DNA from 3 places in the Microbacterium sp. Y547 genome. Region 3 is predicted to be linked to each of the others. Evidence: predicted binding sites of a transcription regulator. Region 3 holds the regulator's gene; each other region holds the start of a gene.
What was found. The regulator HspR, encoded in region 3, represses chaperone genes until heat shock. The targets are predictions, from matches to a motif close to AAGTTGAGTCNNNNNGACTCAACTT.
Positions count from the first base shown of each region.

Region 1: AC25Y0_RS10380 (ATP-dependent Clp protease ATP-binding subunit) is a predicted target of HspR. The motif match lies at 821-845, and genes of this name have one in related genera.
Region 2: AC25Y0_RS04895 (Hsp20/alpha crystallin family protein) is a predicted target of HspR. The motif match lies at 1,071-1,095, and genes of this name have one in related genera.

Region 1 is NZ_JBYHFN010000005.1:243,879-246,140, reverse strand. Features, by position in the region: gene AC25Y0_RS10385 (class I SAM-dependent methyltransferase) at 1-682, opposite strand, end outside; gene AC25Y0_RS10380 (ATP-dependent Clp protease ATP-binding subunit) at 890-2,262, shown strand, end outside.
Region 2 is NZ_JBYHFN010000002.1:390,032-392,293, forward strand. Features, by position in the region: gene AC25Y0_RS04885 (DUF262 domain-containing protein) at 1-224, shown strand, start outside; gene AC25Y0_RS04890 (hypothetical protein) at 203-439, opposite strand; gene AC25Y0_RS04895 (Hsp20/alpha crystallin family protein) at 577-1,026, opposite strand; gene AC25Y0_RS04900 (SDR family oxidoreductase) at 1,208-2,262, shown strand, end outside.
Region 3 is NZ_JBYHFN010000004.1:302,457-304,718, reverse strand. Features, by position in the region: gene AC25Y0_RS08550 (DUF2252 domain-containing protein) at 1-1,214, shown strand, start outside; gene AC25Y0_RS08545 (heat shock protein transcriptional repressor HspR) at 1,184-1,633, opposite strand; gene AC25Y0_RS08540 (DnaJ C-terminal domain-containing protein) at 1,647-2,262, opposite strand, start outside.

The sequences.
Region 1 (2,262 bases), on a different contig from region 3:
AGTTCGACGCGAAGTACGCGCGGAACTGCTCTCCGTCCGAGAAGTGGTCGATTCGCACCGTGTCGCGTGACACCTGCACGTCGTCGACCCGGTCGCCGAGCAGCGCACGCACATACTCCTCGTCGCCCCAGAGAGGAGCGGGCTGCGCTCCTTCGGGCAGGGGCGCCGCGAACGGCTTCATGACGGCGAACATCCGCCCGATGAACCCCTCGGGCGTCCAGTTGAGCAACCCGATGCGCCCACCCGGTCGGGTCACGCGGACGATCTCGGCGGCGCTGCGGTCATGGTGCGGGGCGAACATGATGCCGACCGTCGAGAGCGCGACGTCGAAAGCGTCGTCTTCGAACGGCAGGGCCTCGGCGTCAGCGGGGATCCATTCGAGCTCCGCGCCCGCCGCCTGTGCCAGGCGGTGACCCTCGTCGAACAGCTCCGGGGTCAGGTCGCTCGCGACGACCGTCGCGCCGCGCAGCGCAGCGGGGATGGCAGCGTTGCCGCATCCGGCGGCGATGTCCAGCACGCGCTCGCCGGGGCGGATGTCGACGGCCTCGACGACGCGTCTGCCGAGAGGCCAGACGAGGTCGGATGCGACGCGGGGGTAGTCCCCGGATGCCCACATCGCGCGGTGCTTGGCCTTGAGTGCCCTGTCGGCCTCGCTGATCGTGGTGGTCTGCAGATCGGTCATGTCCTTCTCCTTTGTCTCGGTGACACCGATCCAGCATCGTCCCGTCGCCGGATCGGCACATCCGTGCTCCGCACGGACATTTCGGAGCGTTCGGTGTGAGCGATCAACGCGGGGAATATGTCGGCACGCCATTCGTTGAACTTGATACGACTCTGCTCAACTTTGTAAGTTGATAGCGCTCTACTCAGGTTTGACCAGGAGAAATGCATGCCCGAAGACTTCACGCCCCCCTACGGTGCCGGCGAGAACAGCTCGTTCGATGAGTTCCTCGCGCGGTACCTCGCCGGCGAGCGCGCTCGCGCGGGCCGTTCGATCGACCTCACCCGGTTCCTCGGCTCGCGCACGCAGGAGATCCTGCAGCGCGCCGGCCGGTTCGCGCTCGAACGCGGTCAGCACGAGCTCGACGCACTTCACGTGCTGCGCGTCCTGGTGACGGAATCGCCCGCGAAGGACGCCGTCGAGCGGATCGGCGCCGATCCGGCGGCGATCGCCCGCGCGACCGAGGAGCGTCTGCCCGCGGCATCCGGTGCTGCCGGTATCGACGGTGCCGTCGTCACTCCTTCGGTGCAGCGCGCGCTTTTCCACGCGTTCCAGGTCGCCCGTTCCTCGGGCTCGACCTATGTCGACCCGGAGCACCTCTTCTTCGCTCTGGTGCTCGCGCAGGACACCCCGGCGGGCCAGGTACTGGCACAGGCCGGCGTGACCGCCGAAGCCCTCACGCAGGGCGCGCGCGAGACCGTCACGCCGGGCGGCGTCGGCGGTCCTGAGCAGCAGCCCGAGGCCACGGCATCCGACACGCCGATGCTCGACAGGTTCGGCACCGATCTGACGGCCCGTGCCGCAGCGGGCGAGCTGGACCCCGTCATCGGCCGCGCCGCCGAGATCGAGCAGACGATCGAGATCCTGAGCCGCCGCACGAAGAACAACCCCGTCTTGGTGGGCGAGGCCGGCGTCGGCAAGAACGCCGTCGTCGAGGGCCTCGCGCAGGCGATCGTGGCAGCCGAGGTTCCCGAGCAGCTGCGCGACAAGCGCGTCATCGCGCTCGATCTGCCCGCCATGCTCGCCGGGACCCGCTACCGCGGTGACTTCGAAGAGCGCCTCACCGGCACGATGGACGAGATCGCCGCACGCAAGGGCGAGCTCATCGTCTTCATCGATGAAGTGCACACCGTCGTGGGCGCCGGAGGCGGCGGCGACGGCTCGATGGATGCCGGCAACATCCTCAAGCCGCGCCTGGCACGCGGTGATCTGCAGCTGATCGGGGCGACGACACTCACCGAGTACCGCGTCATCGAGAAGGACCCCGCGCTCGAGCGTCGCTTCCAGCCGGTCCGCGTCGGCGAGCCTTCGATCGAAGACGCCGTCCGCATTCTGCACGGGCTCAAATCCGTGTACGAGCAGCACCACGGCATCGTCTACACCGACGAGGCGCTGCGCGCCGCCGTCGAACTGAGCGACCGCTACCTCACGGAGCGCGTGCTTCCGGACAAGGCGATCGACCTCATCGACCAGGCCGGTGCGCGACTGCGACTGCGCCTGGGCGCCAAGGTCGACATCAGTGCGCTCATGGCTCAGCTGGC
Region 2 (2,262 bases), on a different contig from region 3:
CCGACTCCCGTGAGAGCGTCGTCGCCTTCAGCGCCCGTCGCGGCGGACCCCTCTATCCGACCCGCTCATGGAACGGACAGTGGGACCAGCTCGACGAGAACACCCACCTGTACATGGGGTGGGATTCGAAGTACATGCTCACGGCGGTGCAGGGCGTCCTCGAGGAGGCCGGCATCGCTCATGAAGTGTTCGTCAAGTACTCCTACATCGCCGCCGCCATGTAGCGCGCTCCCGGCAGGGAGAGCACCGGGGCGTCGCCGTCCGAAGCCGGAGCGGGTGCCGTCACCTCGATGACGGCGTCCCGCACCTCCTGGGGAGTCGCGTACCGCTCACGCAGGCCCATGTCGCGCAGCCATACGACATCGCACTCCAGATCGTCCACGCGGTAGATGCAGGCGATGGTGCGGAAGGGATCGTGCTCGTCGCGTGATGCGTCCACGAGAATCCATTCCAACGAGGTCAGTCGTTTCAGTGCGTACCTATTGCTCACGTCTTTGACCATGTCCTTCTCTTCGTTGAGCGTGTGGGACCGGGTCGTGCCCCCGTTCAGCCCGAGGGCACGACCCAGTGGAGGGCTTACGCGTCGACGGTCGGGCGCGATTCTTCGATCTTCAGTTCGGAGGAACGGTCATCGGTGTCGATCGAGATCTTGCGGGGCTTGGCCCGCTCGCTGACCGGCAGAGTCACGCTCAGGACACCATTGCGGTAGGTCGCCGAGATGCGCTCGGTGTCGATTCCCTGTCCCAGACTGAGCTGGCGCAGGTAGCTGCCCGCGACTCGCTCCCGAGTGATCCAGGTCACCTCATCGCCTGTCGCGAGCGTGCGCTCGGCGCGGATGGTGAGCAGCTGTCCATCGACGTCGACGTCGACCGATCCGGGATCGACGCCGGGTAGGTCGGCGGTCAGGACGTAGTGGTCGCCGGCCCGGTACAGATCCATCGGCATCTCACGCGGACCCCGACTGCTCTGGCCGAGCATCGTCTGTGCAAAGCGCTCCAGTTCGCGGAGCGGATCATATGTTGCCATCATCATCTCCTTCGAGCGGGCTCGGACGGTGCTCCGAGCGATGGAACTTGAGCCGAAGGGGCTCAAGTGCGAACAGATTAGCACTCTCGCCCTGCGAGTGCCAGCAGGTTTTGCTTCGCTAGAAGGTGGTGTACGTTCCAGGAATAGCTAGCCTAGCTAGCAATTAGGGGAGTGGACAGCCATGGATCTTTCGTCGCCCACGGGCCGAGAGCCCCATCTTCGCGCTCCCGAGGATCGCGTCCCTCCCCCGCTCGTCCTGGTCCTCGGAGCAACCGGCTACATCGGGGGTCGCCTCGTGCCCCGGCTTCTCAATGCCGGATACCGCGTGCGTGTGCTGGCGCGCTCTCGTGATCGCGCACTCGCCTTCCCATGGGGCAAGGACGTCGACGTCATCGAGGGGTCGGCGCAGGATTGCCGGGTCCTCTCGCGCGCGATGGAGGGAGTCGACGTCGCGTTTCACCTCATCCATTCGCTCGGGACCGGCCGGGACTTCGAACAGACCGACCGGACCATCGCGAGAACCGTCGCCGCTGCCGCCGCCGAAGCGGGGGTCGGACAGCTGGTGTACCTGGGTGGCCTGCATCCGCGCGAGGACCTCTCGCCGCACCTTCGCTCACGGGTCGAGGTGGGCGAGATCCTGCTGGCCAGTGGGGTGCCGACCCTCGTTCTCCAAGCGGGAGTCGTGATCGGCTCAGGCTCCGCGTCGTTCGAGATGGTGCGCCACCTCACCGACGTGCTGCCCTACATGCCTGCTCCGCGGTGGGTGCGCAATCGGATCCAGCCGATCGCGGTCCGCGACGTGCTGCACTACCTGATGAGCGCTGCGCGGCTTCCGAACCCGGTCAGCGGCCAGTTCGACATCGGCGGCCCCGACGTCCTCCGCTACGGCCAGATGATGAACGGCTACGCCGTCGAAGCGGGACTACCGCAACGAGCGATCGCCGCGCTGCCCGTGCTGACTCCACGTCTCGCGTCGCACTGGGTGAACCTCGTCACGCCGATACCGCGATCGCTGGCGAGACCCCTCGTGGAGTCGTTGCAGAACGACTGCGTCATGGCGGATCACCGCATCGACGACATCATCCTCCCGCCCGAGGGCGGCCTGACGCCCTATCGCCAGGCCGTGCGACTGGCGCTGCGCCGGCTGGGCGAAGACGGAGTGGAGACGAGCTGGCAGGATGCGGGAGTCCTGACAGCGCCCGGAGATCTGCTGCCCAGCGATCCGGATTGGGCGGG
Region 3 (2,262 bases):
TCGTGCCGCTGCGCACCGAGCGGATGGCGGCGAGTCCGTTCGCGTTCTACCGCGGCACCGCCGCCCTGCAGGCCGCCGATCTGGGGCGGGACCCGCACAGCGGCATCCTCGTGCCCTCGTGCGGCGACGCCCATGTGGCGAACTTCGGGTTCTTCGCGTCACCGCAGCGCACGCTCGTGTTCGACCTGAACGACTTCGACGAAGCCGCATGGGCGCCCTGGGAATGGGACGTCAAGCGTCTCGTCGCCAGCATCGTCATCGGCGGGCAGGCATCCAGTCGGGACGAGACGGTGGTGCAGGATGCCACCCTGGCCGCGGTGCGCACGTATGCGCGTGCGATGGCTGCCCACTCCGCCCGGAGCCCGCTGGACCGGTACTTCGTGCAGTTCGACGTGCGTGCGGTCGCGGCGGCCGCCGACCGCGAGACGCGGCTCGTGCTCAAAGAGGCGATCCGCGACGCCGAGAAGCGCACGGGCGAGCGCGCCGCCCGGAAACTGACCGAAACGCTGCCCGACGGCCGCATGGTGTTCCTCGAGCGCCCCCCCACCATGGTGCACGCGAGCGCCGCTGCACGGGACCGGCTGCACGAGAACGCCCGGGCATACGCCGAGAGCGCCGACATCGACATCCGCCTGCTGATGACGCACTACACCGTGTCAGACCTCGCCCGCCGGGTGGTGGGGGTCGGCAGCGTCGGGACGGTGTGCAGCCTGATCCTCCTGCAGGACGGCGACGGCGGCTCGCTCATCCTGCAGGCCAAGCAAGCCGGTCAGAGTGTGCTCGCGCAGTACGGCGGCATCTCGCAGCCGGCAGCCGCTCACGAGCACATCGACCGCTACGGCCAGGGCGGACGCGTCGTCGCGATGCAGCGCATTCTGCAGGCGACCTCCGACCCGTTCCTGGGACACCTGCGGGCGTTCGCGGGCGACTTCTACGTCCGCCAGTTCCACGACATGAAGGGCGGCCTCGATCTCGAACAGCTCGAGGACCGGCCCTTCCGCGTCTATGCCGAAGCCTGCGCCGCGACGCTGGCTCGCGCGCATGCGCAATCGGCGAACGCCGCGGTGGTGTCGGGATACATCGGCAACGGACGGCTCATCGGCGAGGCGCTGCTCGAGTGGGCCAACGCCTACGCCAGGCTGTCCCGCGCCGACTACGACGCGTTCGTCGCGGCATCCGCGGATCAGTCGTCGTCGTTGTCACGCCCCAGCTGACGAGGCCGCCACACGGTGAGCCCGGTCGAGCGGCGCACGCGCGTGCCGCGACGCAGCGGCACGACGGCCCCGGTCGATTCGGCCACGAAGACGCGCGCACCGGGGCGGCGCTCGAGCTCGGACTGCATGCGCTCCTCGAGCTCGTAGACGCGAGACGTCAGTTCCCGAACCCGACGCTCGAGCTCGAGGATGCGCATGATCGCGGGCAGGCCGATGCCGTCACACGACAGACGTGCGACCTCGCGGAGCTGCTCGATATGCCGCAGCGAGTACCGCCGCGAGCCACCCTGCGTGCGCGCGGGCGTCACCAGACCGAGCCGGTCGTACTGCCGCAGTGTCTGCGGGTGCATGCCCGACAACTCGGCGGCCACCGCGATCGCGAAGATGGGGGCATCTTCGTCGAGATCGTCAGACATCATCGGTCACCCCCTGTCAGCCGCGCGACTTCGCCATGAGGTCTGCCCGCGGGTTCTCTTTCGGCTCGAGCGACTGGAACCGCTCGAGCGCCTCGCGCGCGGCGTCGTCGAGGTGCGCCGGCACGGCGACCTGAACCTCGGCGAGAAGGTCGCCCGTGCCCTTGGATGTCTGAACGCCGCGTCCCTTGACGCGCAGCACGCGCCCCGACGGAGTGCCGGGTGCGACGCGCAGCTTGACGGGGTCGCCGCCGAGCGTGGGCACCTCGATGGTGGCCCCGAGGGCTGCTTCGGTGAAGGTGACGGGCACCTTGACGCGCAGGTTCAGCCCGTCCCGCTCGAAGACGGGGTGCGGGCGCACCGCGACCTGAACGACGATGTCACCGGGCTCGCCGCCGTCGAGCGACGGTCGTCCGCGCCCGCGCAGTCGGATCTTCTGCCCGTCTGAGACCCCCGCGGGGATCTTGACCTTGAACGGCTTTCCGTCTTCGCCCTGCAGCGAGATGGTCTCGCCCTTCGTCGCTGTGACGAAGTCGACGGTCGTGCGTGCCGTGACGTCGGCGCCCTTGGTAGGACCCCCGTAGCCGCGGAATCCGCCCGTCGTCTGCCCGAAGCGGCCCGAGCCGAACCCGGCG